DNA from 3 places in the Embleya sp. AB8 genome. Region 1 is predicted to be linked to each of the others. Evidence: riboswitches for the same ligand, from Rfam matches in the RefSeq annotation. Region 1 holds a riboswitch; each other region holds the start of a gene.
The links. A riboswitch is a leader RNA that binds a small molecule or an ion and turns the genes downstream of it on or off. The one in region 1 is predicted to bind cyclic di-AMP.
Positions count from the first base shown of each region.

Region 2: it holds a riboswitch for cyclic di-AMP, as region 1 does, so the genes downstream of both, ABIA38_RS21000 (transglycosylase family protein) here and ABIA38_RS38825 (NlpC/P60 family protein) in region 1, are expected to answer to the same signal.
Region 3: it holds a riboswitch for cyclic di-AMP, as region 1 does, so the genes downstream of both, ABIA38_RS24205 (transglycosylase family protein) here and ABIA38_RS38825 (NlpC/P60 family protein) in region 1, are expected to answer to the same signal.

Region 1 is NZ_JBMHHY010000035.1:107,416-117,570, reverse strand. Features, by position in the region: gene ABIA38_RS38835 (LuxR C-terminal-related transcriptional regulator) at 1-615, shown strand, start outside; gene ABIA38_RS38830 (NlpC/P60 family protein) at 707-1,684, opposite strand; gene ABIA38_RS38825 (NlpC/P60 family protein) at 1,836-2,837, opposite strand; cyclic di-AMP (ydaO/yuaA leader) riboswitch at 2,952-3,081, opposite strand; gene ABIA38_RS38820 (hypothetical protein) at 3,458-3,814, shown strand; gene ABIA38_RS38815 (PIG-L deacetylase family protein) at 3,829-4,551, opposite strand; gene pcrA (DNA helicase PcrA) at 4,653-7,169, shown strand; gene ABIA38_RS38805 (hypothetical protein) at 7,238-8,464, opposite strand; gene guaA (glutamine-hydrolyzing GMP synthase) at 8,742-10,155, opposite strand, start outside.
Region 2 is NZ_JBMHHY010000013.1:208,599-218,753, reverse strand. Features, by position in the region: gene ABIA38_RS21020 (carotenoid oxygenase family protein) at 1-213, opposite strand, end outside; gene ABIA38_RS21015 (threonine aldolase family protein) at 343-1,410, opposite strand; gene ABIA38_RS21010 (SDR family NAD(P)-dependent oxidoreductase) at 1,392-2,093, opposite strand; gene ABIA38_RS21005 (DUF6421 family protein) at 2,149-3,531, opposite strand; gene ABIA38_RS21000 (transglycosylase family protein) at 4,282-4,902, opposite strand; cyclic di-AMP (ydaO/yuaA leader) riboswitch at 5,008-5,200, opposite strand; gene ABIA38_RS20995 (EthD family reductase) at 5,408-5,743, opposite strand; gene ABIA38_RS20990 (phosphoenolpyruvate hydrolase family protein) at 5,822-6,646, opposite strand; gene ABIA38_RS20985 (Tm-1-like ATP-binding domain-containing protein) at 6,648-7,892, opposite strand; gene ABIA38_RS20980 (PucR family transcriptional regulator) at 8,384-9,997, opposite strand.
Region 3 is NZ_JBMHHY010000016.1:69,632-79,786, forward strand. Features, by position in the region: gene ABIA38_RS24190 (SDR family NAD(P)-dependent oxidoreductase) at 1-234, shown strand, start outside; gene ABIA38_RS24195 (FAD-binding oxidoreductase) at 533-1,918, shown strand; gene ABIA38_RS24200 ((Fe-S)-binding protein) at 1,915-3,063, shown strand; cyclic di-AMP (ydaO/yuaA leader) riboswitch at 3,760-3,957, shown strand; gene ABIA38_RS24205 (transglycosylase family protein) at 3,962-5,218, shown strand; gene ABIA38_RS24210 (hypothetical protein) at 5,611-7,095, opposite strand; gene ABIA38_RS24215 (hypothetical protein) at 7,303-8,235, shown strand; gene ABIA38_RS24220 (Type 1 glutamine amidotransferase-like domain-containing protein) at 8,305-8,955, opposite strand; gene ABIA38_RS24225 (polysaccharide deacetylase family protein) at 9,426-10,155, shown strand, end outside.

The sequences.
Region 1 (10,155 bases):
GTCGACGACCACCGGATGTTCCGTACCGGCGTGCGCGCCGAGATCGGCGAGGCGGTCGAGGTGGTCGGCGAGGCCGACGACGTGGCAAGCGCCGTGGCGGTGGTCACCGAGACGCGCCCCGAGGTGGTCCTGCTCGATGTGCACCTGCCCGGCGGGGGCGGGGTCGAGGTACTGCGCCAGTGCGCGCCGCTGATCCCGACGGTGCGCTTCCTGGCGCTGTCCGTGTCGGACGCCGCCGACGACGTGATCGGGGTGATCCGCGGCGGCGCCCGCGGCTATGTGACCAAGTCGATCACCGGTGAGGAGCTGATCCGCGCGATCGGCCGGGTCGGCGAGGGCGACGCGGTGTTCTCGCCGCGCCTGGCGGGCTTCGTGCTCGACGCGTTCGCGGCCACCGACGTACCGCCGATCGACGAGGACCTGGACCGGCTCACCCAGCGCGAGCGTGAGGTGTTGCGGCTGATCGCGCGCGGCTACGCGTACAAGGAGATCGCCCGCCGGCTGGTCATCTCGGTCAAGACGGTGGAGACCCATGTCTCCGCCGTACTGCGCAAGTTGCAACTGTCCAACCGGCACGAGCTGACCCGCTGGGCGACCGACCGGCGCCTGGTCTGAGCGCCGGGAAGCCGGGTACGACGACGGCGCCCGTTCCCGGAACCGATCCGGGAGCGGGCGCCGTCGAGGTCTGTGCGCGCGACCGGTGGGCCTAACCGGGTCGAATGGCCGCGTAGAACGGCATCGAGTCCATCGACGCGGTGGTCACGGTCTTGCCCGGGCGCGGAGCGTGCACGATCTGGCCGTTGCCGATGTACATGCCCACGTGCCGGTTGTCCGAGTAGAAGAACACCAGGTCGCCCGGCTTGAGCGCGTCCTTGGAGATCCGCGGACCGTCGTTGACCTGGGTCCAGGTGGTGCGGGTGAGCGAGACGCCCGCGGCCTTCCAGGATGCCTGGGTCAGGCCCGAGCAGTCGTAGGAGCCGGGACCCTCGGCGCCGGAGACGTACGGCTTGCCGATCTGGGCCATCGCGAACGCGATCGCGGCCTGCGCCCGACCGGAGACGGGCACGTTGGTCGCCGGCGGCGCGTCCGTCCGATCCCGCGAACTGCGGTCGCTGCCTCGCGTGTTGTCGTTCGCGTGCTCGTCCGAGTTGAGCACGTCCTGCTTCTGCTTCTCGGTGAGCGTGTTCAGCAGGCGGTTGGCCTCGGCCAACTTGCCCTGGATCTCCGTCTTGTTCTTGTTCAGCTCGGTGCGCAGCTTCTCCAACTCGGCGAGTTGCGAGGAGGCTTCCGTGCGGTCCTGCTGCAGGGCTCGGGCCTGGGCCGCGATCGCCTTCAGCTTGGCGGCCTGCTGACCGTCGAGCTGGGACATCATCTGCGACTTCTGCAGATAACCCTCGGGGTCACCGCTGAGCGCCAGCGACAGCGACGGCGGCAGCCCACCACTGCGGTACTGGTTGGCCGCGATCACACCGATCTGGTCACGCAACGCGTTCAGCGCCGCCTGTTCCTCGGTGATCCGGGCCTGCGTCTGATTCGCGGTCCCCTGCTGCTTGGTGATCTGCTCCTCGACGCCGTTCATCGCGTCGGTCGTCTTGATCACGTCACTGTGCAGCTGGTTGACGCGGTCCTTGGTCTGCTGGAAAGTCTGCGCCGGATCCGCACTCGCGCTACCGGCGAAAGTCATCACACCGGTCATCGTCGCGGCGGCCGTGACCACAGTCGCTGCGGTACGCACGGCGGTGCGCGGCTTGGGCTTTCGATGCTGCCCGGGTCGACGTTGGGACGCCACTGGTGGCGGGTCTCCTTCCTCGGCTGCTTGGCGGGATCGGTGGAGTCTAACCGGGACGAACGGCCGCGTAGAACGGCATCTCGCCGACCGGGGCCTTGGTTACGTTCTTGCCGGGGCGCGGGGCGTGGATTATCTGGCCGTTGCCGATGTAGATGCCCACGTGCGAGTTGTCCGAGTAGTAGAACACCAGATCGCCCGGCTGGAGCGCGTCCTTGGAGATTCGCGGACCGTCGTTGACCTGGTCCCAGGTGGTGCGGCTGAGCGAGACGTTCGCGGCCCGCCACGAGGCCTGGGTCAGGCCCGAGCAGTCGTAGGAGTCGGGGCCCACGCCGCGCGGCACGTACGGCTTGCCGATCTGGGCCGTCGCGAACGCTATCGCGGCCTGAGCCCGACCGGACACGGGCACGTTGGTCGCCGGCGGCGGCGTGTCCGTCTTGCCCCGCGAGCTGCGGTCGTTGGTCCGCGACGAGGTGTCGGTGGTGTTGGTGGTGTTGTTCGTGTGCTCGTTCGAGTCGAGCACGTCCTTCTTCTGCTGCTCGGTGAGCGTGTTCAGCAGTCGATTGGCCTCGGCGAGCTTGGCCTGGACGTCGGTCTTGTTCTTGTTCAGCTCGGTGCGCAGCTTCTCCAGCGCCGCGAGCTGCGACGACGCCTCGGTGCGGTCCTGCTGGAGCACTCGGGCCTGGGCCGCGATCGCCTTCAGCTTGGCGGCCTGCTGGCCGTCGAGCTGGGACATCATCTGCGACTTCTGTAGGAAACCCTCGGGGTCACCGCTGAGCGCGAGCGACAGCGACGGCGGCAGCCCACCACTGCGGTACTGGTTGGCCGCGATCACACCGATCTGGTCACGCAACGCGTTCAGCGCCGCCTGTTCCTCGGTGATCCGGGCCTGCGTCTGATTCGCGGTCCCCTGCTGCTTGGTGATCTGCTCCTCGACGCCGTTCATCGCGTCGGTCGTCTTGATCACGTCACTGTGCAGCTGGTTGACGCGGTCCTTGGTCTGCTGGAAAGTCTGCGCCGGATCCGCACTCGCGCTACCGGCGAAAGTCATCACACCGGTCATCGTCGCGGCGGCCGTGACCACAGTCGCTGCGGTACGCACGGCGGTGCGCGGCTTGGGCTTTCGATGCTGCCCGGGTCGACGTTGGGACGCCACTGGTGGCGGGTCTCCTTCCTCGGCCGCCTACCGGGTTAGCTGACGGGTTCGGGCGGAAGAAGGCGCCCTACGGTGCCGAAGCACCGATTCACCCCAGGGACTGCGAGGGTCCCCGGTTCCGGTTTCGCGCCCGATGACACGTGGTTGCCCACCGTCACCGGAACTCGTCCCCGAATTCGGCGGAGGCGATCGTGTCGGCCGGGTGGCCGACGTCGAGCCGATCGCCTGTCGCAGAACACTAGTCACAGCCGTGTCACGACCATCACCAATGCCCTCTGCATTACCAAAACTTTACCAAGGTCACCGTTTCCTTCTCCGCGTATCACGGGAAAAGCGATCGGATTCCCTAAAGTCGATCTTGCTGCGTTTTGGCGATATTTGGCGCATTCGACCCCTCGGCGAGCCACCGACCCGGCGCCGGCTAAGCTGCCCGGTGGTAGCGGCGGCAACAACGGCCCCAAGAGCACCGGCTCGTCCCGGCGCCGAGGCGATGGTCGACGAGGAGTTGTGACGACGTGGACGTGCTGCGCCAGATCCTGGTGGTCCTGCACATCGTGGGCATCGCCGCCCTGCTCGGCGGCGTCCTGACCCAGTTGTCCGCGCTGCGCACCGGCGAGGTGCGGATCGTGCCGGCGATGACCCACGGCGCGCTGACCATGCTGGTCACCGGCCTGGCCCTGGTCGGCGTGGATCGGCAGGGGCTGGACAAGGACCTGGACACCGCCAAGATCGCCACCAAGTTGGTCGTGCTCCTGGTGATCCTGGTCCTGGTCTGGGGCAACCGCGCCGCCGCCCGGGTGTCCGGGCGGGTGCTCGGCACGATCGGCCTGCTGACCGTGGCCAACATCGCCGTCGCGGTGATGTGGACCTGAGCACCCGGCGCGCCCTACCGGGTGTCGACCACCCGGAACACCTCGGCCATCCGCCCGGCGGCCAGACCGAACCGCCGGGCGTTGCCCTCGACCATCGCCGTCACCTGCGCGCGCAGCTCCGGCAGATGACTCGTCTGGCTGGCGTGCGACAACAGCGCGGCCATCTTCCGCTCGAATGCCGCCGTCACGTCGACCGCGTGGTCCGGCGCCGGCGTCGGCGACAACCACGTCTCCGCCACCGTCCACTCCGCGAGCCCCTCCGACGCCAGCAACTCCGGGTGCGCGAACGGGTTCCGGGCATCGGGATAGATCGCCCGCAGCGCCGCCTCGCCCGCCTCCAGGTGATCCGGGTGACTGGGCGCGAGCCGGGCCCAGTCCCGCTCCGGACTCGGGATCACCATCCGCTGCGGGCGCACCCGCCGGATCACCCGGGTGATGTCCCGGCGCAGCTCGAACGTGGCCGCCACACGCCCGTCCGGATGACCCAGCCAGTACAGCTCCCGCACCCCCACGTGCGCCGCCGCCGCGGTCTGCTCGGCCCGCCGGATCCCGCCGATCGCCGACCGCGGCACCGCCGGATCGAAGCCGCCCGCGTCCCCGTCGGTGACCAGGCAGTAGCTCACCTCGATGCCCGCGTCGGTCCACCCGGCGACCGTGCCCGCCGCCCCGTAGTCGATGTCGTCCGGGTGCGCGGCCAGCACGAGCACCCGCTCCACGTCGCGATCGTCCAGCACCATGTACGTACTCCCTCGATGGATCCTCGTCGGCGCCATGATCCCTGCCCCCACATCGAGGCCCGACCACGACTCGCCCACCACCCACCTAGACTCGGGGAACGATGAGCAGCCTCTTCGACGACATCCCCCTGCCCGGTTTCGACACCGCGGCCAAGCACTCCATCCCCGGCCCGGCGGACGAGATCCCGCTGCCGCCCGAGCCGGACGAGAACCACGTATACGGCCTCCCGGAGGACTATCCGGACGACCTGTACGAAGGGCAGTACGCACCGCCGCCCGAGCCGCGCGACGCCTACTACCGCAACGGCGCCCCGCGCCCGGTGGTGGACCCGGCGCGGCTCCTGGACGGGATGAACCCCCAGCAGCGCGCCGCGGTAGTACACGAGGGGTCCCCGCTGCTCATCGTGGCCGGCGCGGGCTCCGGGAAGACCCGGGTGCTGACCCACCGGATCGCCCACCTGCTGGCCGCCCGCGGGGTGCATCCCGGCGAGATCCTGGCGATCACCTTCACCAACAAGGCCGCCGCCGAGATGCGCGAGCGGGTCGAGGCGCTGGTCGGACCCCGTACCAAGGCCATGTGGGTGTCCACCTTCCACTCGGCCTGCGTGCGCATCCTGCGGCAGCAGTACAAGAAGCTCGGCATGAGCTCGTCGTTCTCCATCTACGACTCGGCCGACCAGCAGCGGCTGATGGCGATGGTCTGCCGCGATCTGGACCTGGATCCGAAGAAGTTCCCGCCGCGCAAGTTCAACGCGCAGGTGTCCAACCTCAAGAACGAGCTGATCGATCACGAGGACTTCGCGGCGAAGGCGATCAACGAGACCGAACGTATCCTCGCGCAGGCGTACACGATGTATCAGGAGCGGTTGCGCCAGGCCAACGCACTGGACTTCGACGACCTGATCATGACCACGGTGCATCTGCTCCAGGCGTTCCCGGACGTCGCCGAGCACTACCGGCGGCGCTTTCGGCACGTGCTGGTCGACGAGTACCAGGACACCAACCACGCGCAGTACACGCTGGTTCGCGAACTGGTCGGCGGCGCGGCCGGCTCTGCGCCCAAGCGCACGGTGGACGGCGACCTGGTCAACCCGGCCGCGGCCGGCCTCGCCGAGCTCGAACCGGCCGAGTTGTGCGTGGTGGGTGACGCGGACCAGTCGATCTACGCCTTCCGCGGCGCGACCATCCGCAACATCCTCGACTTCGAGGCCGACTACCCCAACGCCACCACGATCCTGCTCGAACAGAACTACCGCTCCACGCAGACCATCCTCAGCGCGGCCAACGCGGTGATCGAGCGCAACAGCAACCGGCGCGCGAAGAACCTGTGGACGGACGCCGGCGCGGGCACCCCGATCGTCGGCTACGTCGCCGACGACGAGCACGACGAGGCCCAGTTCGTCGCCGACGAGGTGGACCGACTCACCGACGCGGGCCAGACCAAGCCCGGCCAGGTCGCGGTGTTCTACCGGACCAACGCGCAGTCCCGGGTGTTCGAGGAGGTCTTCATCCGGGTCGGGCTGCCCTACAAGGTGGTCGGCGGCGTGCGCTTCTACGAGCGCCGCGAGGTCCGCGACGTGCTGGCCTACCTGCGGCTCCTGGCCAACCCGGACGACACCGTCTCGCTGCGCCGGATCCTCAACGTGCCCAAGCGCGGCATCGGCGACCGGGCCGAGGCGTGCCTGGACGTGCTCGCCGCCCGGGACCGGATCCCGTTCGGGCAGGCGCTGCGCCGCGCGGAGGACGCGCCGGGCCTGGCCAAGCGCTCGGCCAACGCGGTCAAGGGTTTCGTTCAGCTCCTGGACGACCTCACCGCGGTCGTGGACGGCGGCGCGGGTCCGGCCACGGTGCTCGAGGCGATCCTGGAACAGACCGGCTATCTGGCCGAGTTGCAGGCCTCCAGCGATCCGCAGGACGAGACCCGGATCGAGAACCTCCAGGAACTCGCGGCGGTGGCGCTGGAGTTCGAGCAGGCGCAGGCCCAGGCGGGCGGCGCCGGCACGCTCGCCGACTTCCTGGAGCGGGTCTCCCTGGTGGCCGACTCCGACCAGATCCCCACCGACGGCGAGGACGGCGGCGTGGTCACCCTGATGACCCTGCACACCGCCAAGGGCCTGGAATTCCCCACGGTGTTCCTGACCGGCCTGGAGGACGGCGTCTTCCCGCACATGCGCTCGCTCGGCGACGCGAAGGAGTTGGAGGAGGAGCGCCGGCTGGCCTACGTCGGCATCACCCGCGCCCGCGAGCGGCTCTACGTCACGCTGGCGAAGATGCGCAGCGCGTGGGGCGCGCCGTCGTACAACCCGCCATCTCGTTTCCTGGGCGAGTTGCCGGAGAAGCTGGTCGACTGGCGCGGCACCTCCCCGTCCGCGGCCAAGGCGCTGTCCGCGACCAAGTCGACGGTCGGCTCGCGCGGCGGCTTCGGCAAGGGGGCACAGATCAAGGAACGCCCGATCATCGCGCTGTCCCCGGGCGATCGGGTCACCCACGACAAGTTCGGCCTGGGTACGGTCGTGGCGACCGCGGAGACCGGCGACAAGGCCAAGGCGACGATCGACTTCGGCGCGGGCGGCGAGAAGACCCTGCTGCTGCGCTACGCGCCGGTACAGAAGTTGTAGCGCCGGTACGGGCACGAAATCGTGGGCCGGGCCGAGGAATTCGGCCCGGCCCACGGTGTCGTTCGGGGCTACATCTGACCCGCGATCTGGATCTCGTACGGCGCCGACTCCACGCCCGACGCGGACACCACACACAGCTCGACCCGACCCGGCTCCACGTCGACCGGGACCGGGACGACCACGCACGCGTCGGAGGGGTTGGCGAAGCCGGACTCGGCCGGGATCAGCGGGGCGTGCACGTGTACCGGGCCGAACTTGACCACCACGCGCGCCAGCACGTCCGCCTCGTGCGAGCCGCCCGCCGCCAGGTTGATCCCGCGCACCTCGATGTCGTCGCCCTGGCACACCGCCGAGTCCAGGTCGCCGCGGGTGCGTACGCGGACCACGGACAGGATCACCGGCCGGTCGTTCTCGGCCAGCTTGGCGGCCAGATAGGTGACCACGGAGATCACGGCGAGCGCGACCAGGGTGGCCGGGATGTCCGGGAGCCGGTCCGGGTCGCGGGCCAGGCCGACCACGACGAAGCCCACCGCGGCCAGGTTGACCAGCATGTACTGCGCGTCCACGAACGAGGCCCGGCCCGCGTCGTCGGTCACCAGGTCGCGCAGCGCGGCCTGGTCGGCGCGCAACTTCTGCAGGACCCGGCGGCCGACCTTGTCGCCGACGATGCGCCGAACCGCGACCGCGGCCAGCAGCGGCGCGGCCACCATGGTCAGCTGGTCCCCCGCGACATCGCCCAGCCGCTCCAGGAGCCGGTCCCGCGCACCGCCGCCGGAGGCCGAGGCGAGCCGCATGCCCAGGAACGCGAAGCAGTACATCAGCGTCACCATCCACAGCGCGGCGACCGCCTTGGAGGTGGACAGGCGCCCGTCCAGGCCCCGTACCGGCGCGAACACCCCGCCGCCGTCCCTGGCGGCCCAGCCGACCACGCTGAGCGCCCCCGCGACCACCACGGCCGCCACGATCCCGGCGGTACGCGCGCCGGTCCACCCCGCGCCGATCGCGGTGAGCGCCTGGACCAACACCAGGACGGCGACCAGGAACCACACCACGATCAGTGCCCGGCCGCCGAGCACGCGCAGCCAGGCCTTGCCCTGGGCCCGCCGCACGGTGGCCAAGTCCTGGGCGCGGCCCCGAAGTTCGTCGGAGATCCACTGGCGCGCGCCGCCGTCGGAGTGGGCGACCGCCGAGGGCACACCCTCCTTGCGGGCCAGGGCCCGCCGCAGCGTCTCGAAATCGGCGACGGTCCTGCGGTATTCCTCCCGGACCACGCAATGACAGTCCGGTCCGTGCACACCGACACCGTGCGCCACTTCGCCACGCCCTCCCCACCACCACATACGAACGTGCTCGTTCAGCGGCACATTGTGCCGCATCCGGAGGTGCTCGGATCGCCCCGGTCACGGGAGCCGACGGTTTGTCGAACGAACATCTGATGCAACGTCAACCCCCGTGCCCCACAAGGGCTCCCGCCGACCGCGCGGCGAACTCCCGGCGCCCCGCCGAGAACGCCGCCGGCCCCCGCCGAAAATCGCGCGGGGGCCGGGACGAACAGGGGCGAACGGGTGGGGGCTACTCCCACTCGATGGTGCCCGGGGGCTTGCTGGTGACGTCCAGCGTGACCCGGTTGATCTCGCGTACCTCGTTGGTGATCCGGTTGGAGATCCGGGCCAGTACGTCGTAGGGCAGGCGGGACCAGTCGGCCGTCATGGCGTCCTCGGAGGAGACCGGACGCAACACGATCGGGTGACCGTAGGTGCGGCCGTCGCCCTGGACGCCGACCGAGCGCACGTCCGCGAGCAGCACGACCGGGCACTGCCAGATCTCCCGGTCCAGACCGGCCCGGGACAGTTCCTCGCGCGCGATCGCGTCCGCCTCGCGCAGAATCTCCAGCCGGTCGGCGGTGACTTCGCCGATGATCCGAATGCCCAGGCCCGGGCCCGGGAACGGCTGGCGCCAGACGATCTCGGCCGGCAGGCCGAGCTGTTCGCCGACCGCGCGCACCTCGTCCTTGAACAGCTTGCGCAGCGGCTCGATCAGCTTGAACTGGAGGTCCTCGGGCAGCCCGCCGACGTTGTGGTGCGACTTGATGTTCGCGGTGCCGGTGCCGCCGCCGGACTCGACCACGTCCGGGTAGAGCGTGCCCTGGACCAGGAACTCGACCTCCTCGCCGTGCGCGCCCGCCTCGGCGACCACCTCGGCCGCGGCCTGCTCGAAGACCCGGATGAACTCGCGACCGATGATCTTTCGCTTCGCCTCGGGGTCGGTGACCCCGGCGAGCGCGGTCAAAAACCGCTCCTGCGCGTTCACCACCTTGAGCGAGACGCCGGTGGCCGCCACGTAGTCGCGCTCGACCTGCTCCGGCTCGTCCTTGCGCAGCAGCCCGTGGTCGACGAACACACAGGTGAGCTTGTCGCCCACGGCGCGCTGGACCAGCGCGGCGGCGACCGCGGAGTCGACGCCGCCGGACAGGCCGCAGATCACGTGCTTGGCGCCGACCCGCTCGCGGATCAGCTCGACCTGCTCCTCGACGATGTTGACCATCGTCCAGCTCGCCGCGAGCCCCGCGCCCACCTTCAGGAAGCGCTCCAGGATCGCCTGGCCGTGCTCGCTGTGCAGCACCTCGGGGTGGTACTGCACGCCGTAGAGCCGGGCCTGGTCGTTCTCGATCGCGGCGACGGGGGCACCCGCGCTGGTCGCGGTGACCGCGAAGCCGGCCGGGGCACCGGAGACCGAGTCGCCGTGCGACATCCACACCGACAACTCGGCGGGCAGCCCGTCGAACAGCGTGCTCGCCGGCTCGGTCACGGTCAGCGGCGTCGCGCCGAACTCGGCGAGCCCGGTCTTCTCGACCACCCCGCCCAGGGACTGCGCCATGGCCTGGAAGCCGTAGCAGATGCCGAGCACCGGGACGCCGGCCTCGAACAGCGCCGGGTCGATGCTGGGCGCCTCGTCCGCGTATACCGAGGAGGGGCCGCCGGAGAGG
Region 2 (10,155 bases), on a different contig from region 1:
GGCCCGCCCCCCGCGCAGCCGGATCCCGTGCAACATGCCGCTGCCGCGAAACCAGTGGGTGGGCGTCTCGCCGGGCTTCGGATTGTGCCCGTTGCGGAAGTAGCGACCGTTCAGCTCGGCCGGCAGGGTGCCCCGCACGGTCAGGTCGAGGCCGGTGATCTCGTCGACCACGGGCGCGAAGTGCCCGGTCAGGTAGGGCTTTCGGGGGTCCATGATCAGTACTCTCCGATCGACGGCGGTCGCGCAGCCCGCACGCTACCGGCAACCCGAGCCCCCGCCGCACGACGAACCGGCGGGCCGGGGCACCATTGCCCCGGCCCGCCGATCCATGCGGCGCACCGCCTACCGCGCGCCCAACTCCTCGGCAAGCGCGGTCGCGAACGCGTCGATGTCGCCCTCGGTCGTGTCGAACGACGTCACCCAGCGCACCTCGCCGATCGACTCGTCCCACGTGTAGAACCGGAACCGCTTCTGCATCCGCTCGGTGACATCCGCCGGCAACACCGCGAACACCGCGTTCGCCTGCGGCATCCGACGCAGCGTCACCCCGTCCAGGTCGGCCACCCGCTCGGCGAGCAGGGTGGCCATCGCGTTCATGTGCCGCGCGTTGCGCAACCACAGGTCGCCGCCCAGCAGCGCTTCGAACTGCACCGACACGAAGCGCATCTTGGACGCGAGCTGCATCGCCGCCTTGCGCAGATACTCGACGCCCCGCACCGCGTCCGGGTTGAGCACGACCACCGCCTCGCCGAACATCAGCCCGCTCTTGGTACCGCCGAAGGACAACACATCCACGCCGACGTCCGTGCTCAGCGCGCGCAGCGGTACGTCCAGCGCGGCGGCCGCGTTGGCCAGGCGCGCGCCGTCCAGGTGGGCGAGCATGCCGTGTTCGTGTGCGTGGGCGACCAGCGCGCCGATCTCGTCCGCCGTGTAGACCGTGCCCAGTTCGGTGCTCTCCGCGAACGAGACCACCCGCGGCTGGGCGCGGTGCTGGTCGCCCCAGCCCCACGCGTGGGTGTCCACGAGTTCGGGAGTGAGCTTGCCGTCGGGGGTGTCGACGGTCAGCAGTTTCAGGCCGGCCACCTTCTCCGGCGCGCCGCACTCGTCCACGTTGATGTGCGCGCTGGCCGCGCAGATCACCGACTCCCACCGGTCGGTCATCGCCTGCAGGCCGACCACATTGGCCCCGGTGCCGTTGAACACCGGGAAGACCTGGGCCCGTTCGCCGAAGTGCGCGCGGAAGACGTCGGCGAGGTGTTCGGTGTAGACGTCCTCGCCGTAGGAGATCTGGTGTCCGCCGTTGGCGACGGCGATCGCGGCCAGCACCTCGGGGTGGACTCCCGCGTAGTTGTCGCTCGCGAAGCCGCGCGCGTTCGGGTCGTGACGCGGAGTCAGGGGACGTTCAGGCACAGTCGTTTCCCGTTCAGATCGGTTGCCGGGGTGGTCCACAGGCCGGCGATCTCGGCGGCGAGATCGGCCACGTCGGTGAAGCCGGCGAACTTTGCGTTGGGCTTGGCCGCGCGCATCTCGTCGTTGACGAGCGCCTTGACCACCAGGATGGTGGCCGCCGCGTCGGTCTCGGCGAACGCGTCGGCCAGGGCGAGCGTCCAGGTCTCCGCCGCGGCCTTGGCCGCCGCGTACCCGGCGTTGCCCTGTGTGGGGTGTCCGGCCGCCGCCGCGGAGACCAGCACGAACCGGCCACGCGGGCTGCGGGCGAGCGCCTCGTGGAAGGCCAGGCTGGTGTGTTGCACGGTACGCACGAGCAGATCATGCAACAGCGCCCAGTCGTCGAGCGAGTTGTCGGCGAACCGTTTGCCCCCGCGCCACCCGCCGACCAGGTGCACCAGGCCGTCCACGCGCCCGTGTTCGCGCTCGACGTCCGCCGCCCACCGGCGGGTGGCGCCCGGGTCCAGCAGGTCCACCACCGCGCCGCGGGCCCCGGGCGCGGCCGCCACGCTCGCCCGCAACCGACCGGCGTCCGCGTCCGCGCCGTAGACCTGCGCACCGGCTCGGACCAGCCGGGCGAGCACCGCTCGCCCGGTCGGCCCACCGGCGCCGGCCACCGCGATCACCGCGCCGTCGAGACCCTTCATCACATCGACTCCTCGTTCGCCGTACTGTTCGCCCTGCGGTTCGTCGTCCCGTGCCTCACGAGGCCTCGGCCCGCTCCGAGTCGGCGCCCGGACCCGTGGCCGAGCTGTCCGCGGTGATCCCGCGGGTGGAGGCGATCACGTCGCGCAGCCGCCGGTTGAGCGCCTCGTAGAACATGCTCAGCGGGAACTCGTCGGGCAACACCGCGTCCACGAGCGCCTTCGGCGAGCCGTCCATCGGCAGCCCGGCCGGTCCCTTGGCCCACACCGAACCGGGGTTCGGCGGCACGTACTTCGCGACCAGCGCGTAACCGGCCAGCCAGTGGCCGACCTTCGAGCGGTCCACACCCTCGCGGTAGAGCAGGTCCACCTCGTCGAACAACCCGAGCACCGCGGCGGTGATCCGGTCCCAGTCCACGGTCAGCCGGTTGTCCGCCCACTCGAGCACGCCGGCGCGGTGCAGGTAGGCGAACAACAACTGCCCGCCCAGACCGTCGTAGTTGCGCACCCGACCGCCGGTGACCGGGAAGCGGAACAGCCGGTCGAAGATCACCGCGTACTGCACCAGGCCCGCCGTGGACACCCCCTCGCCGGCCAGCGTGACCGCCTCGCGGAACGCGGTCAGATCACACCGCAGTTCCTCGAGGGCGTACATCCAGAACGGCATCCGCTGCTTGATCATGAACGGGTCGAACGGCATGTGCCCGCGCATGTGGCTGCGGTCGTGGATCAGGTCCCACAACACGAACGCGTCCTGGGCAAGCTGCTGACTCTCCACCAATTCCTGGGCCTCGGGCGGCAGTTCCAGACCGAGGGTGCGCGCGGCGGCGGCCCCGACCCGACGGAAGCGGGCCGCCTCGCGGTCGCAGAAGATGGCCCCCCACGTGAACGTGGGCACCTCGCGCACCGCCACCGTCTCCGGGAAGAGCACCGCCGAGTCGGTGTCGTAGCCGTCGGTGAAGTCGACGAACGTGATCGGCACGAACATCGCGTTGTCGTAGCGCTCGGCCTCCAACTCGGCCAGCCACTGCGGCCACACCACGCGCAGCAGCACCGCCTCGACATTGCGGTTCGGGTTGCCGTTCTGCGTGGTCATCGGGAACACCACGAGGTGTTCGAGCCCGTCGCGCCGGGACTCCTCCGGGCGAAACGCAACCAGCGAGTCGAGGAAGTCGGGGCGGCCGAAATCGTCCGCCGACCAGCGCTCGAAGTCGGCCACCACCGCGTCCAGATACGCCTCGTCGTGCGGGAACAGCGGCGCGAGGCCGGTGATCGCCGAGGTGATCTCGACGACCAGCGCGCGGGCGGACGGGTGCCCGGTCGGCTCGATCGAACCGTCCTTGGCCTGTAGGGGTCGCAGCGCGGCGACGGCGTTCTTGAGGGCCGGCCACAGCGGGTGGTCGACGGCGGTACGGACGGCTACGCGGGTCATGTTCGGCATGGAACCCTCTCAGCGGAAAGCAGGAACCACGGTCAAGCGAACCTATGTCAAAAGAATTTCACGCCGCAAGGCCATTTCAAACGCAATCTTATCGCCATGAGTACGTTTTGCCCGAATTAGTTGGGATTGCCATCGCGGCGTTTCCGGCCCGGCGACGGCCCCGATCAGGGCTGCTCGCGACCCGTTCACGGATTGCTCACACCCTGCCGACCGGCCGATCACGGAACGCACTCGGAGAAAGACCCAAGATTTCGCCGGCCGAGCCGACGGCCGCTGTGGCTATTGACCGCCGATCCTGCGATCCAGTACGTCCACTGGACCGGGCCGTCGTGCGCGACGGCACCCGATGTGGAGGCGCCGATCATGGGCCGGAGAACCACCAGGAAGACCTCGGTCCCGGCGGGGCCGGGGACCGCGAGCGGCTCGACCGGGGCGGCGACCGCGCACGAGGCGGCGGCGAGCGTACATCCGGTGGACGAAATCCTGCCGCCGGGGCGGATGTTGGTCGGCGCGCTGCAACACGTGGCCACGATGTACGCCGGGGTGGCCGCACCACCACTGATCATCGGCGGCGCACTCGGAAACCGAAGAAGCCGCGGAAACCGAGCCGACCGACGAACTCCCCGCCCCGGCCGCGCCGCTCGATTCGCTCGAACAGGCCGGTCGGGCCTGACCGTTGCCGGCTCCGCCCCCGGACATGGGCGTGGGCCCCGCCGAAGTACTCGGCGGGGCCCACGTGGTGACGCTGGATCAGACGGCGAGCTTGATGCCCACGCCGATCAGGTTCGGGTTGTCCCCGATGACGCCCTTGTTGGCGGCGTGCAGGGCCTGGTAGCCACCCTTGACGCCGAGCTTGGCCGCGATGTCGGACAGCGTGTCGCCGGCCTTCACGGTGTAGGTGCCGGCCGCCGACTTCGGCGCGACCTGCTTGGCCACGTCCTGCTTGGCGGCGGTGTCCTGCTTCGGCTGCGCCGCGATCTTCGGCGCGTTGTCGGTCACCGGCTTGGCCTCGGCCTGGGGCGCGGCCTTCGGCGCGACCGGGGTCTTGGTCTTGCCGGTGGTGGTCGAGGAGTCGGCCGTGGCGGAGGCGTTGCCGCCCTTGCCCAGGCCCGCCTTCACCGAGCAGACCGGCCAGGCGCCGGGGCCCTGGGCGGCCAGGACGCGCTCGGCGACCGCGATCTGCTGGTCCTTGGTGGCCTGCGCGGCGCTGGACGCGTACTGGCTGCCGCCGAACGCGTTCCAGGTGCTCGGGGTGAACTGGAGACCGCCGGTGAAGCCGTTGCCCGTGTTGATGCTCCAGTTGCCGGTGCTCTCGCACTGGGCGACCGCGTCCCACGTGGACGAGGTCGCGGCGTTCGCGCTGCCCGCCATGCCCACGAGGGGAAGCAGGAGACCCGCACCGGCGGCGACGGCGATGCCGGCGCGACGGCCACGAGAGAGCGAACGAACGGGAGCGGTGATGGCACGGAAGGTCATTGATTACCTCGTCGGGCGCCTGCGAAGTTAGCTGTCGGGTTCGGACGAATGGCCCGGCCGCGCCTGAATCAGGCATGGCTTCACCCCAGACCTCGGACCTTGCTCACGCAGGTACCGAGGTCGGCACTTACTTTGGTTCCCCCGCTCCTGCCGCCAGTCGATATCGACTGCATCCCTCGGGCGGCGGCAGGATTCGGCGTACCGCCCGGGGAGTCCGCTTGTGCGAACAACCACGAAGCTACGCACCGGTTCGCCGGGTTGGCAAACATTTCGGGCGCTTTGTGAGGTGCCCCATAGGCGGGAATAACACCGCTTTGCCCGATTTGTCGCCATCCTTGCAGGTCATGGCGCCGGCGTTCACGATGCGCAGCCTCGTGGTCACTCGTGCGTCGACAACGAGCTATTCCGTCGCGGGCAGCTCCACAGGTACGACTACCCGCTCCTCGTCCCAGAGGAACGTCGAACCGCCGGTCGCAAAATTGGCGACGTCGGCCAGCGTGGCCCGCCCCTCGGGCGAATCGAGGGTGGCCTCGAGTTCGGCGCGGGTGTTCGCATACAGCCCCACCACCAGGTAATAGGGCGGTTGCGCGCCGTCGGGGTCGACGTCGCACTTGCCGATGGTCCAGCCGGTCAATCCCGGCATGGTTCGGGCGACCGGGAGATGCTTCTCCCAGTAGTAGGAGTCGAACGCGGCCGGGTCCTCGGGGTGGCCGTAGAGCACGGTCAGCTTGTACATGCCGGATCCTCACTGCTCGTGGTGGATGTCGTACTGCCGGTGGTGGTGCGGATGCAGCCGGTCACGCGCGGTCGTGCCCTACCCCGCGGTGATGGCCTTGAACGCGCGGGCCTGTTCGGTGATGGCCACCTCGGTGGGCAGCCGTTCCATGCTGGAGGCGCCGAAGAAGCCGACCACGCCGGTGGTGTTGGCCAGGACGTACGCGGCGTCCGCGGGTTCGGCGATCGGCCCGCCGTGGCACAACACCAGCACGTCGGGGTTCACCTCCGCCGCCGCGTCGCGCATCGCCTGGACCCGCTGCACCGCCTGGTCGAGCGAAACCGCGGTGGTGGCGCCGATGTTGCCCTTGGTGGTCAGCCCCAGGTGCGGGACCAGGACATCGGCGCCGGCCGCGGCCATCGCACGGGCCTGCTCGGGGTCGAAGACGTAGGGCGCGGTGAGCAGGCCGCGCTCGGCGGCCAGCCGGATCATCTCCACCTCCAGGTCGTAGCCCATCCCGGTCTCCTCCAGGTTCTGCCGGAAGACGCCGTCGAACAGGCCGACCGTGGGGAAGTTCTGCACACCGGCGAAGCCCATCGCGGCGAGTTGGTCCAGGAAGTGCGGCATGATCCGGAACGGATCGGTGCCGCACACCCCGGCCAGCACCGGAGTGCTCCGGACCACCGGCAGCACCTCGCCCGCCATCTCCACCACGATCGCGTTGGCGTCCCCGTAGGGCAACAACCCGGCGAGCGAACCCCGGCCGGCCATCCGATAGCGGCCGGAGTTGTAGATGATGATCAGGTCCACGCCGCCGGCCTCGGCGCACTTGGCCGACAATCCGGTGCCCGCGCCCGCGCCGATCACGACGCCGCCCTGCTCGACCGTCGTGCGCAGTCGGCCCCGCGCCTCGCGTCCGTTCATCTCAGTCCACATGTCCCTTCGTGATCATCTCGTGCAGTCGATCCGCCGCCGCCGTGGCGAACGCCGGATCGTTGATGTCCGTCGCCACCTCGCGCAACTCGACGGCACTGCCCTCGAGTCCGGCGCGCAATGCGTCGAACAACGCCGTATCGGCGACGGAATCGTAGAAGGGCGCGCCCTCGACGTCGATCGCGGAGACCCCGCGCAGCGGGATGTGCAGCGCGGTGGGGCCGGTCGCGGCGACCAGCTTCGCGGCGATCCGCCGACCCAGTTCGGCGTTCTCCTCGGGGGTCGTGCGCATCAGCGTCACGGTCGGGTTGTGCACGTACAGCTGCCGGTCCTCGAAGCGCGCGGGCACCGTCTCGCGCGGCCCGAAGTTGACCATGTCCAGGGCGCCCACGCTGACCACCTGGGGCAGTCCCATCCGGCCGGCCGCGGTCAACCGCTCGGGGCCGGCGCTGAGCACGCCGCCGACCAGGTCGTCGGCCAACTCGGTGGTGGTCAGGTCCAGGATCCCGACCAGGAAGCCCGCCTCGGCGAGGTTCTCCATCGACGTGCCGCCGGCCCCGGTGGCATGGAACACCAGTACCTCGTAGCCGAGTTCGGTGAGCCGCTCGCGGGCGGCGTCCACCGCCGGGGTGGTCACCCCGAACATCGACGCGGCGACCAGCGGCCGGCCCTCGCCGGTGACCCCCGCGACCGCCGCGCGATCCTCGGCGTAGCCGCCGGCCATGCCCGCGATCGCGTCCGCCGCGTTGCCCAGGATCCGCTCGGAGAGCCGATTTATCCCGGCGATGTCCACGACGCTGTACATCATCGTCACGTCCACCGCGCCGACGTAGGGCGACACGTCACCCGCGGCCATCGTGGACACCAACAGCTTGGGCACGCCGACCGGCAGCGCGCGCATCGCATGGGAGGCGATCGCCGAGCCGCCCGAGCCGCCCATCGCGAGCACCCCGTCCACCCGTCCCTGCTCGTACAGTTCGCGCAGGATCGCGGCGGCGCCCTCGGCCATCGCGGTGGTCGCCGCGCCGCGGTCGGCGCGGGTGCGCAGGTCGGCCAGATCGGTGCCGGCCGCCGCCGCGACGTCGGTCGCCTGGACATCGGCCTGGGCGAGCGACTCGCCCAACACCCCCACGTTCATCAGGATCACCTCGGCACCCCTGGCGCGCAGCCGATAGGCCAGCCACGCGTATTCGGATCCCTTGGTGTCCAACGTTCCGATCAGTACGACGGTGGGCATCGGTGCCTCCGGTGAGGTCGGTACGGCTTGCCGGGTTGACGCTTCGGCGGCGAACGGCCGCGCACGGTAACCCAACCCGATGATCATGACGATTGAAAGCACCGTGCGGTAGCACGGGGTGGCGAGTTGCCAAGTTTTCGCACGTCACAGAGGTGGCGATGGCGGAGGAACCGGACGGACGGGTCGCAATCGGCGCGGGCGCCGGGGCCGGCGTCGGCCGCGCGACGGCGCCGGCTGCCCGGCCCGGGACTGCGCCGATCCGGTCCCGGCCGCGCGCCGCCCCGAGCCGCTGCGAACAACTCGCCGACGAGGTCCGCGACCTGACGGGCCGTCGGACCGGGCTCGGACAGCCGCGCAGCGGACGGGCGATCAGGTGCGCGGCACCGCCCCGGACCCCGACCGGCAACCGGCTGCGCCACCCGCCCGGTTGTGCTGCGAACCCGCCGCCCGGCCGGCCGCCGGGCCCGGGCCGTTCCCACCCCGCCCCGGCCTCAGCGCAGCCTCAGGGCCAGGAAGAAGTCCACCTTGTCTTCCAGGCGGGCCAATTGGCGGCCCGTGAGTTCCTCGATGCGGCCTATTCGGTAGCGCAGCGTGTTCACGTGCACGTGCAGGCGGGCCGCGCAGCGGGTCCAGGAGCCGTCGCAGTCCAGGAATACCTCCAGCGTGCCGACCAGGTCCGCCTGGTGGCTCGTGTCGTACGCCCGCAGCGGCTCCAGCAGCCGCCCCCGGAAGGCCCGCCGCACATCCTCCGGCACCGCGGCCAACAGCGCCACGTGCGACGCGAGTTCGGCGTGTCCCACCACCTCGACCCGGCCCGCCCTGGTGCCCGCGATCCGGCCCGCGTGCCACGCCTCCTCCAACGCGCCGCGCAGCCCGTCGGCCCGGGCCACTCGCGCGCTCACCCCGATGTGCACCCGTACCCCGCCCGCCGCGGGGCCGTCCAGCGCGGCCAGCCGCTCGCGCAGCAGTTCCGTGGTGGGATCCGGCTCGGCGCCGTCCGGTTCGACCGATCCCCGCCCGGGGATCAGCGCCACCGCGCCCGGCCCGGTCGCCGACACCAGGGCGGTGTTCGGCTGATCCGCCAACGCCTCCTCCAGCAACACCCGGGCGAGCCGCCGGCCGTCGCGCGAGGGCAGGTCCGGCAGCGTGGCGGTGGCGAACTGCCAGTGCGCGTCGCCACCCTCCGGTTCGGCCACCCGCAACCGCGCCCCCACCTCGACCGGATCGGCGCCTGAGGCCAGCAGGTCGAGCACGTCCCGGGCCAGCCGTCGGGTGCGCCGGCGCCGGTCCTCGACCCGTTCCCGGCCCACCGAGACCAACCGGACCAGCTCGCCGAGCAGCGCCTGGTGCCGGTCCGGCCAGTCGGTCACGTCGTCCTCGACCGCGAGGAACCAATCCCCCCACGCGTCCGGGTCCACCGAGCCGCCCGCCTCGGGCACCGGCAGCAGCGAGAACGCCCGCCCGTCGACGCGATAGCGAAACGGCACCCGGGCCCGCCGCTCGCGGGCCGCGAAGTGCGCGCGGGCCATCCTCACCCGCAACCCCGGCGCCAGATCGGGCCCGCCGGCCGCGGCCTGACGCCCGGTCAGCGACAGTACCCAGCAGTGGATGTCGATGTCGGCCGCGACCAGCCCGAGCACCCCGTCCAACCCGGCCCCGCCGGCCGCGGCCTGGACCAACCGCCGATGCCGGTCCACCACCGCGGTCAGATCGCCGGCCCGTTCGGCGGAGATCCGCCGGACCACGAACTCGGTCAGGTGGGCGAAGGACAACTCCTCCTCGACCGCGAACAGCGGCAGGTGGTGCCGCTCGCAGGCGGCCACCAGGTCGGCCGGGATGTCGCCGATCTCGGCCTGCCCGGCGGCCAGCGCGGTGGCCCCGCCCCCGGTCAGCACCCGGACGAACCGTTCCGAGTCGGCCGGTTCCGAGCGCCAGCCCATGCCGGTCAGCACGAGCGCGCCGGCGGTCAGGTATCGGCTGGGATCGTGCAGGTCGGTGGTCATCACCGCGCGTACGCTCCGGTCCAGTTCCGTCGCGCCGACCAGCAGTCGGATGCCGGATATACCGCCTGCAATTCCATCGCCGAGAAGCGCGCGCAATCGCATCGACGGCCCCCCTCTCGATCGGGCCGGGTGTCCCTCGGACGGGGCTTCGGGCGCACCCGGCGGATCCGTCATACCGGTTCGACGAGCGGCCGAACACTTGGAGAAAAATACGGGAACACCGCCCACCGGACCCGTCTGGGTCATGTCTTCGGTGGGTA
Region 3 (10,155 bases), on a different contig from region 1:
CGGGTGAACACCCTGTGTCCCGGATACATCCGTACACCACTCAACGCCTCCATCGCCGGCGCAATGACCGACGGCGACTTCGAAACCGACTACATCAAGGACCGGATCCCGCTCGGCCGGGCCGGCCTGGCCGAAGACGTGGCCGCCGCCTACGCGTTCCTCGCCTCCGACGACGCATCCTTCGTACACGGCGCGGAGTTGGTCATCGACGGCGGCCAACTCGCGGTCATGTAGCCCGAGTTCGCCCGGCCACGCGTACCCGCCGGGTGGCCCGGCGCCACGCGGCCACGCGGCCACAGCATGACCCGCAGCACCCAGCACCACCGCACCTCCCGTACGACCCGACACCGCCGCGCCACCCGGCACCCGGCACCCGGCACCATCGCAGCGCCTGAACCACCCGAACCACCCGCGCCACCCGGCAGCCCCGCACCACCGCTCCACCCGGCACCAGCGCAGCGGCGCCCGAACCACCCGCGCCACCCGACAGCCCCGCTGGAGCCGCCCGTTCGACCGAGGGAGAGCACGTCGCATGCCCCTGTCCACGGACCTGATCGATCGCCTGAGCGCGATCGTCGGCGCCGAACACGTCCGGCACGCCGCCGGTGAACTCGTCCCGTACGCACGCGACGCCACCCCCCTGTTCGACCGGCTCCCGGATGCCGTGGTCTTCCCGGCCGACACCGCCGAGGTGGCCGCCGTACTGCGCCTGGCGACCGAACACCGCGTCCCGGTCGTCCCCCGGGGCGCGGGCTCCAACCTGTGCGCCGCCACCGTCGCGCTCGACGGCGGCATCGTGCTGGTCACCACCCGGATGAACAGGATCCGCGAGATCAGCCCGGCCGAACTGCTCGCCGTGGTCGAGCCCGGCGTGACCACCGCGGCGCTCGCGACCGCCGCGACCGGACACGGCCTGCTGTTCCCGCCCGACCCGGGCAGCCGTACGGTCTCCACCGTCGGCGGCAACGTCGCCACCTGCGCGGGCGGCCTGCGCGGACTCAAATACGGCGTCACCCGCAACTACGTACTCGGCCTGGAGGCCGTGCTGCCCACCGGCGAAGTGATCCGCACCGGTGGCCGGTTGTGGAAGGACGTGGCCGGCTACGACCTGACCCGGCTGCTCACCGGCTCGGAGGGGACCCTCGCGGTGATCACCGAGATCACCATCGCCCTCCTCCCGGCCCCCGCCGACACCGGCACCGGGCTTGCCTACTTCCCCGACCTGGCGCACGCCGGCCGCGCGGTCGGCGACATCCTCTCGGCCGGCATCGTGCCCGCGACGCTCGAATTCCTGGACCGCAGCTGTATCAACGCGGTCGAGGACTTCGCCCACCTGGGTCTGCGCCGGGACGCGGGGGCCCTGCTGCTGTTCGGCGACGACGGCGCCGCCGACGCGGTCACGCGCGATCTGGCCCGGATGGCCGAACTGTGCGACGCGGCCGGTGCCACCGAATGGACCCTGGCCGAGGACGTGGCGGGCGCCGAGGCACTGCTCACCGCACGCCGCTGTTCGCTGCCCGCACTGTCCCGCCTCGGCTCGCTGACCATCCTCGAGGACGCCACCGTGCCGCGCCCGAGGATCGCCGAGATGGTCGACCGGATCGACACGATCGCCGACAAGCACGACGTCACCATCGCCACCTTCGGCCACGCCGGCGACGGCAACCTGCACCCGACCTGCGTGGTGGCCGACCCGAACGACACGGAGTCGGTCGAGCGCGCGCACGCCGCGTTCGACGACATCTTCCGCACCGCGATCGAGCTGGGCGGCACGATCACCGGGGAACACGGCGTCGGCGCCGCCAAGTTGCCCCACCTGCGGGCCCAACTCGGGGACGATCAGCTCGACTTGCTGCGCCGCATCAAAACCGCCTTCGATCCGGCCCGCATCCTCAATCCCGGAAAGCTCGGCTCATGACCGGTGTATTCGATCCCGAGGAACTCTCCCGCTGCATCTCCTGCGGGTTCTGTCTGCCGGCCTGCCCGACCTACGCGGAGACCGGCGACGAGGCGTCCTCGCCGCGCGGCCGGATCAATCTGATGCGGGCCCTGGAAACCGGAAAGCTCGACGCCGACGATCCGGTCCTGCTCGAACAGTCCTCGGCCTGCCTGGGCTGCCGGGCCTGCGAACCGGTCTGCCCGGCGGGTGTGCCGTACGGCTCGCTGCTCGAACAGTGGCGCGAACACCAGTGGCGCGGTCGGCAACGCCCGCCACTGGCCCGGCTGTTGACCGTCGTGGTGAGCATGCCACCGGTGGTCCGGGCGATGGGGTGGGGACGGTACGTACTGCCCGCCGCACGAAAGCGCGCGACCGCTCCTGCTGCCAAGACCCCGGCCAAGACCCCGACCCCAGCCGCCGCGAGCGCCAGGGCAGCCGGCGAGCAAGTCCCGGGCGCGGGCGCCTCGTTGATGCTCGGCTGCTTCGAACGCGCGATGTTCCCCAGGGTGGCCCGGGCCGCCCGGAAGTTGTTGCCCGGCCTCGCCGTGCCCGACAACCAGGGATGTTGCGGCGCGCTGCACGCGCACAACGGCGAGCTGAAGAAGGGGCGCGTCATGGCCGAACGCCTCGGCGAGCAGTTGCCCGGCCGGATCGTCACCACCTCCGGGGGCTGCGCGGCGCACCTGGCCGACGTGATCGGCCGGGATCGGGTCGCCGAACTGTCCGAGGTGGTCGACGTATCCGAGCTGCCCGAACGCCGGGTGGCCGGCCGCCGGGTCAAGGTCACCCTCCAGGACTCCTGCCACCTGCGCAACGGCCTGGGCGTCTGGCGCGAACCACGCGAACTCCTGGCCCAGGTCGCCGACTTCGTGGAGACCCCGGGCGCCGGGGAGTGCTGCGGCGCGGCCGGCACGTACTCCCTGCTCCGGCCGATCGAGTCCCGCCGGATCCTGGATCGCAAGCTGGACGCGATCGAGGCGACCGGCGCCGATGTCGTGGTCGCGGTCAACCCGGGCTGCCTGCGTCAGCTGCGCACCGGGCTGCGCCGGCGAAAGTCGCGGGTGCGCGCGGTGCACCTGGCCGAGTTCCTCACCGAGGCGGACGGCGGCGCGCGCGTGCGCTGACCCACCGCGCCGATCCGCCGGCGCCCACCCGCTTCCGGCCACCGCGCCGACCCGTCGGGCCCGCGCCCGCGGGCCGCGTTCGACGCATGCGACTCCACACGGGGGGAGCCGCGTGCGTCGTGCCCGGTCCGCGGGCGCGGGCCGCTCCCCTTCATGGACCGCTCCCCTTCTATAGGTGCGGCTTCTTCTATAGGTGCGGCTTCCACTTCCATAGGTGCGTCGCCCGGTTGCCAGGTGCGTCGCCCGGTCGCCGGCCCCCGCCCCGCCCCCGCCGCATCGCGTTCCGTCACCCCCGCGTCGCGCAACCCGCGCCGAACCCGCCACCACCTGGGCTTCTCCGCCGCCGGCCGAGGACCCGAACCGCATTCGGCCCCGATCGCCCGAAACCCTATGACGCAGGTCACATCGTGCGTACCGATTGTCAGGAACTCGCACGCACCGTAAACCGAGTTTTCCCGATTCTCACTCGGCGTGATTTCGATATCGGCAATGCGTAACCGATTCGGGCACAATGCGTACGGCTCTCGGGACTTTCGGTCCCGTTATTCCACCCTTCCGACCCGATTCTTCGGTTTCGGCGAATCGTGATGTTTGGATCCGCGTCGGGTGTGTGCGTAGCTTGGTGCTCCGCCACACCGGTCCGGTGCTCGGCGGAATGCGTCTCCCGGTTCGCCGAATCCTGCCGCCGGAGAGGCCACGGTACGAAACCCGAAAGGCAGGAGCGGGGGAACCAAGTGGAACGCCGTCCCGGGCGTCCGCGACAACGCGGATATCCGAACGGCTTGGGGTGAAGCCGTGCCCGACTCCTCGCACGACGAGGAGCCGAACACGGCCGGGCGAGACTCTCCAGCCCGAATCCGACAGCTCACTTCGTAGGCGTGGGAGAAGGAAAATCTTCGTGCAGTCGTTCATCACCCCTGCCCGCAAGCCCAAGAACGCGCGTCTCGCGCTTACTCTCGGCCTGGCCGGCGCGATCGTCGCCGCCCCGCTGATCACCGGTTTCGCGACCACCGCGAACGCCGCCCCCGTCTCCGTGTGGGACAAGGTCGCCCAGGGCGAGAGCTCGGGCAACTGGTCGATCAACACCGGCAACGGTTTCTACGGTGGCCTGCAGTTCACCCAGAGCACGTGGAACGAGTTCGGCGGTCAGCAGTACGCCCCGCGTGCCGACCTGGCCACCAAGGAGCAGCAGATCGCCATCGCCGAGAAGGTCCTGGCCGTCCAGGGTCCCGGCGCGTGGCCGAACACCTCGGGCCCGGCGGGCCTGACCAAGGGCATGGCGACCCCGGGCGTGACTCCGAGCGCCAAGTCCGGCTCGGCCAAGACCACCGTCAAGGTCGCCCCGAAGGCCGCCGAGAAGCCGGCCGACGCGCCGACGACCGCCCCGGCCCCGAAGATCGAGGTCGTCCCGGCCGCCGAGGCCACCGCCGCCACCACCACGTACTCCGTGGTCAAGGGCGACAGCCTGTCCAAGATCGCCGCGGACAAGGACATCGCCGGCGGCTGGCACAAGCTGTACGCCGACAACAAGGCCGCCATCGGTGGCAACCCGGACCTGATCGACATCGGTCTGAAGCTCTCGCTCGCCGGCAAGGCCACGGCCGCCGCCAAGACCGAGGCCCCGGCCGCCAAGACCGAGACCAAGACCGAGTCGCTGCCGTCGGCGTCGGTGCAGGTGGCCCCCAAGGCCAAGGCCGCGGACACCACCAAGGACACCTCGGCCAAGGCCGGCAGCACCGCGGTGAACTCGTCCGGCTACGTCGCCCCCGTGAACGGCGCCCTGGGCACCGCGTTCGGCACCAGCGGCAGCATGTGGTCCAGCGGCAGCCACACCGGCCAGGACTTCGTGGTCGGCACCGGCACCCCGGTGAAGGCGATCACCTCGGGCACCGTGGTCAGCGCCGGCAACGGCGGTGCGTACGGCAACGAGATCGTGATCAAGCACGCGGACGGCAAGTACTCGCAGTACGCCCACCTCTCCAGCATCGGCGTCCGCGCCGGCGCCACGGTGAGCACCGGCCAGCAGATCGGCCTCTCGGGCGCGACCGGCAACGTGACCGGCCCGCACCTGCACTTCGAGATCCGCACCACCCCGAACTACGGCAGCGGCATCAACCCCGTCACCTACCTGCGCGCGCACGGCGTCAACCTCTGATCGTCGCGTCACCGGGCAGTTCCGTAGTACGGCAGTAACGCAGCACGGCAAAAACGCAGTAGCGCAGTAACGCGGTAGCCAAAGGGCCGGGCCCGTCGACCACCAGTCGACGAGCCCGGCCCTTGCGGCGTTCCGGCCCGGCGAGCGCCCCGGTCGCAAACCGCAACCGATTCTGCACAACCCCGACCAAGACAGCCCGTCCGGCGTTTGAGGACGCCTGGGCCGCAGGCCGCGCCGGGTCCACGACGGAGCCCGAACGCCGGCCGGGCCGCATTCGGCCCGGCCGGCGTTCGGTATCCCCGGTGCCGCGCCCGTCGCGGAGCGCGGCACCGGTGTCCGACCGCGCTTGAGAACACCCCATCAAGCCCGGCCGGCGTCCGGTATCAACCGGCTCACCGGCGATACAGCACCGCCTCCGGCGCCGCCGCGGTCAGCGTGACCGGCTTCGGGTGGACCGGCACCGCCGCTCCCGGCCGGTCGTTCCGGTCCAGCACAAACGCCCGGTTGATCCCGTTCACCGTGATGGTGGACCCGGGATCGACCCCCTTCACCGTGCGAATCGCCACCACCTCGACGATGTCCGACGCCTTGGTCCCGTGCGGGAGCCGTACCGTCGTCGCCGCCGGCAGGTCGCGCTCGAGGGACCAGTCCGGCCGGCCGCGGTCCGAGCGGTACAGGGTCGCGTCACCCTTGATCCGCACGCCGAGCGCGACGCCGTTCCAGCCGGTCGCGCCGGGCGGCTTGGCCGACGTGGTCTTGCGGACCACCGCGTACAGGTAGTCCTGCGGGTCGGCGATCAGCGTCGTGGTGTCGGCCGGCGGGTCGGCGACCACCCGGCCCTCGCGGCGCATCTCCTTGGCCATCACCGGATACACCCATGGGTGCCGGTCCATGATCTCCTCGCGCGCGGTCTTGGTCGGGTCGGCCAGCCGCTCCATCGCCGACGGCGCGAACCGCATCGGGTCGTCCACGACATCGCACATGTTGTTGTTCAACGTGCAGGTCTGCAGCAGCGGATGGCCGTCCTCGTAGCGCCCGGTGAACGGCTGGGTGCCGTGCTCGGCCGACTGGAAGAACGCCGTGCCCGGCACCACCTTGCCACGGCCGTCCACCTCGACGTGGTACACCCACTCGATGTCGGTGGTCCGACCCCAACGGGCCATCAGGGCGGGCGTCGAGGTACCGCCGTCCTCGTTGCTCCAGATGATCGAGTAGGTCAGTATCCGATGCCCGGCCGTGGGCGCCGGCGCCTCCTGGGACCAGGCCAGGATGGGTGTGTCGGTGACCGCGTTCTGGAACGGGCCGGTCGCGCCGCCCGGGTTGTTCGGGATGTTTCGGCCGTACAGGATCGGCGCATTCGCCGCCACGGCGTGCCGCCGGTCGCCGACCGCGATGTTCTCGGTACGCAGTCGGGAGATCCGCACCACGGTGCCGCCCGGCGAGCGGTCCTCGGCGAACTTGACGCCGAGTTCGTGCCGGCCCTTGCGCAGCGCGCCGAGCGCGAAGCTGCGCTCGGTCGGCTCGTTGCCGAACACCACCACGTCGCCGGCGGGCCGCCCGTCGACGAACAGCTGTACGACCGCCGACTCCGCGCCGGCCTTGCCCCAGTCGACGCCGGGCGCGGCCAGGGTCAGCGTGACCAGCGCCTCGCCGTCGCGCCCGGTCCGGAACGGGACCACGACGGGACGGCCGCCACGCCGCACGGAGAACGTGCCGTGCGCGTCGGCGGATTGGGCCGAATCGGCCGACTGGGCCGACTCGGCCGACTCGGCGGCCTGGGCCGCCGGGACCGGACCAACCAGGCCGACCGCGGCGGCCAGTACGGCGCCGGCCAACACGGCGCGGCGCGGCCCTTGGATGCGAGATCGAGCGAACACGAGCAATCCCCCGAACAAAATCGGCGAGCCTGACCCGCCCACCGTGGCCGGCGAAGGGCTCGCGGGCCAACCCCCGCGCGGTCGAATTCCACCAACCGTCACCGCCGGGCCCACGTCCCGACACGCACCGGCCACGCATCCCTCGGCGACGCGCCCGATGTCCGATTCGTTCAAGACCGGTCGCGGTCGGACACCTAGCGTCGAGACATGCAATGGATCACGGATGAAATGCTCGCGCGGGCCGAACAGTTCCTGTGGACATCCGGTCGCGTGCTGGAACAGCGCCGCTTCGCATACCTGTTCGGCGATCGCGAGGCGCCCGCCGGGGTGCTTGCCGCGCTGGACGCCTACCTGACCCCGGACGGGGGCTACGCGTACGGCCTGGAGCCGGACGTACGCGGACCCGTACCGCACCCGGCCACCCTGCGCACAGCGATGCCGGTCCTGGTGGAGACCGACGCGTTGCGCGACGCGGCCCGGATGTCCCGGCTGTGCGACTGGCTGGCGAGCGTGTCCACGGAGGTCGGTGGGGTGCCACCGGCGCTGCCCGCGCTGCGCGACTACCCGCACCCGCCGTGGCTGGTGGTCCCGGAGCCGCCGGTGGCCGGCCTGATTCCGACCGGCTGGATCCTCGGGCCGCTGCTCCGGGCCGGGGTCGAACACGCGTGGGTGACGGCGGCGACCGAGTTCTGCCACACCGCCGTGGAGAAGTTGGCCGACACCCACCCGTACGAGATCGAGGCCGCGGTCACCTTCCTCGACCACACCCCCGATCGGGCCTGGGCCGAGCGGCAGTCCCGCCGGCTGGGCGAACTGGTGCGCGAGCAAAGGCTGGTCCTGCTCGACCCGGCGCACCCGGACCGCGCCCGACTCGCCCCCGGCTACGCGGTCGGCGAATACCACCTGCCGCACGACTACGCCCCACACCCGGACAACGTGGCCCGGACCTGGTTCACCGACGCGGAACTGCGGGTGGGCCTGCGCGCGTTGGCCGAAGCCCAAGAGGCCGACGGGGGCTGGCCGATCCGCTGGGCGGAGTGGTCCCCGACGGTACGCGTGGAGTCCCGCCCCGGCGTCACGATCGAGGCGCTGAACATCCTGCGCGCGTGGCAGGGGGCGGTGCCGCCGACGCAGGGCTGAGGCCAGGACACCTCGGTACGGCCGGACGGCGCCCACCACGGGGCGGCGCCGCCCGGCCGCCGGTCGAGGTCAGTGCACCTCGACGCGGTCGCCGTCGTGTACGAGCACCTGGTCGTCGCGCAGCGTGCGGTGCGGCACGCCCGAGGCGCGATATTCGGCCACCACCCGGCCGAGTACCTCGCTCTCGGGGTGACCGGGGGTGTCGAAGTGCGGTACGACGGCGTGGTCCAGCACCGCCAGGCCGTCCCAACACACCGGGTCGCCGTACAGCGCGGTCACCACGTCCGCGTCGTCGCACCGTTCGAGCCCGCGCAGGCTGGGCGCGAGGACACAGGCACCGGCGCTGTAGCCCGCGTAGACGATGGCGTCGCGGCGCAACAGGTCCACCAGTACGGTGTCCGCCCCGCTGCGGGCCAGCGCGTGGCGCAGCAGGAACACATTGCCGCCGCGCACCCACACTGCGGCGAACCGGCCCAGCACGGCGGCGACTTCGGCGGCGGGCCGATCGAAGTACGCACGCAGGTCGACCTCGGTCGGCCGCAGCCCCAGGGCCCGCATCGCATCCGACTCCTGCTCGACCCCGAGCGCACGCACGGCCGCCGGCCGCTCGTCGATCGCATTGACGACCACCGCAACCTCGGCCCCTTCGGCCCGCTCGAACAACGCGAGCAACCGCGCCGAGTGGTCCCCGACCCCAAAAGACGAAAGATACAACCGCATCACCGGACCCTAACCGAAGCCGACCACGGCCCGGAGCCGGATACCGACCCGACCCCGGCCCACCGCCACAAACCGCAACCAACTCCCGAAACGCCAACCAATCCAGCCCGTCCGGCGCTTGAGGACGCCACAGCCACAGACCGGCCCGACCCGCGACGGACCCCGCGCCAGCACCAGGCAAGGCCGAGCGCAGCGAGGTGCGCACCGGGCAATGCCAAGCCCAGCAACGACACCGACCCGACCCGGCCCGGCCCCAGCCCACCGCCCCGAACCGCAACCAGCTCCCGAAACGCCAACCAAACCAGCCCGTCCGGCGTTTGAGGACGCCACAGCCGCAGGCTGGCCCGGCCCGCGACGGGCACCGCGCCGGCACCAGGCAGGGCCGAGCGCAGCGAGGTGCGTGCGACACGCTGAGTAGTCAAGCGCACACCTACTGCTCTCGGGCGGCCTCGACCCGTAGGGTCGCCAGGGTGACGCCTCTCGATCGTCGGAGCCTGCTTCGGCAGTTGGCCCGCGCCGCCGCGCTCGGTGCCGCCGGTGCGGTGGCGTCCGGGTGTGGCGACGGGGGTTCGCAGGCGTCCCCGCCGGCGTCCCCAAAGGCGTCCCCGCACGCGTCCACCTCCTCCGCCGCACGAACAACCGGCGGCAACAGCTCCGCGCCGGCCGCCTATCCGGAGCCACCACCGCTGCCCGCCGGGTTGCCGTTCCAGCTCACTTCCGGCCCCGCGGGTCGCCCCCAGGTGGCGCTGACCTTCCACGGCCAGGGCAGTCCGCAGCTCGCCGAATCGCTGCTCGGCCAGTTGGAATCGGCCGGCGCGCACGGCACCGTACTGGCCGTCGGCTCGTGGCTCGACGAACAGCCACAGATGGCCCACCGAGTCCTCACCCGCGGCCACGAGCTGGGCAATCACACCATGCATCACGGCGACATCTCCACGATGTCCGCCGAGCAGACCTACGCCGAGATCACCCAGTGCGCCGACCGCCTGCGCCGGCTCACCGGCTCGATCGGCCGCTGGTTCCGCCCCTCCCGGGCCAAGGACTGCACCGCCCTGGTCGGCGACCAGGCCCGCCGCGCCGGATACGCGCACTGCCTGGGCTACGACCTGGACTCACTGGACTTCACCGACCCCGGCCCCGCCGCCGTCACCCGTACCGTGCTGACCGCGGTGCGGCCGGGCTCGGTGGTCAGCCTGCACT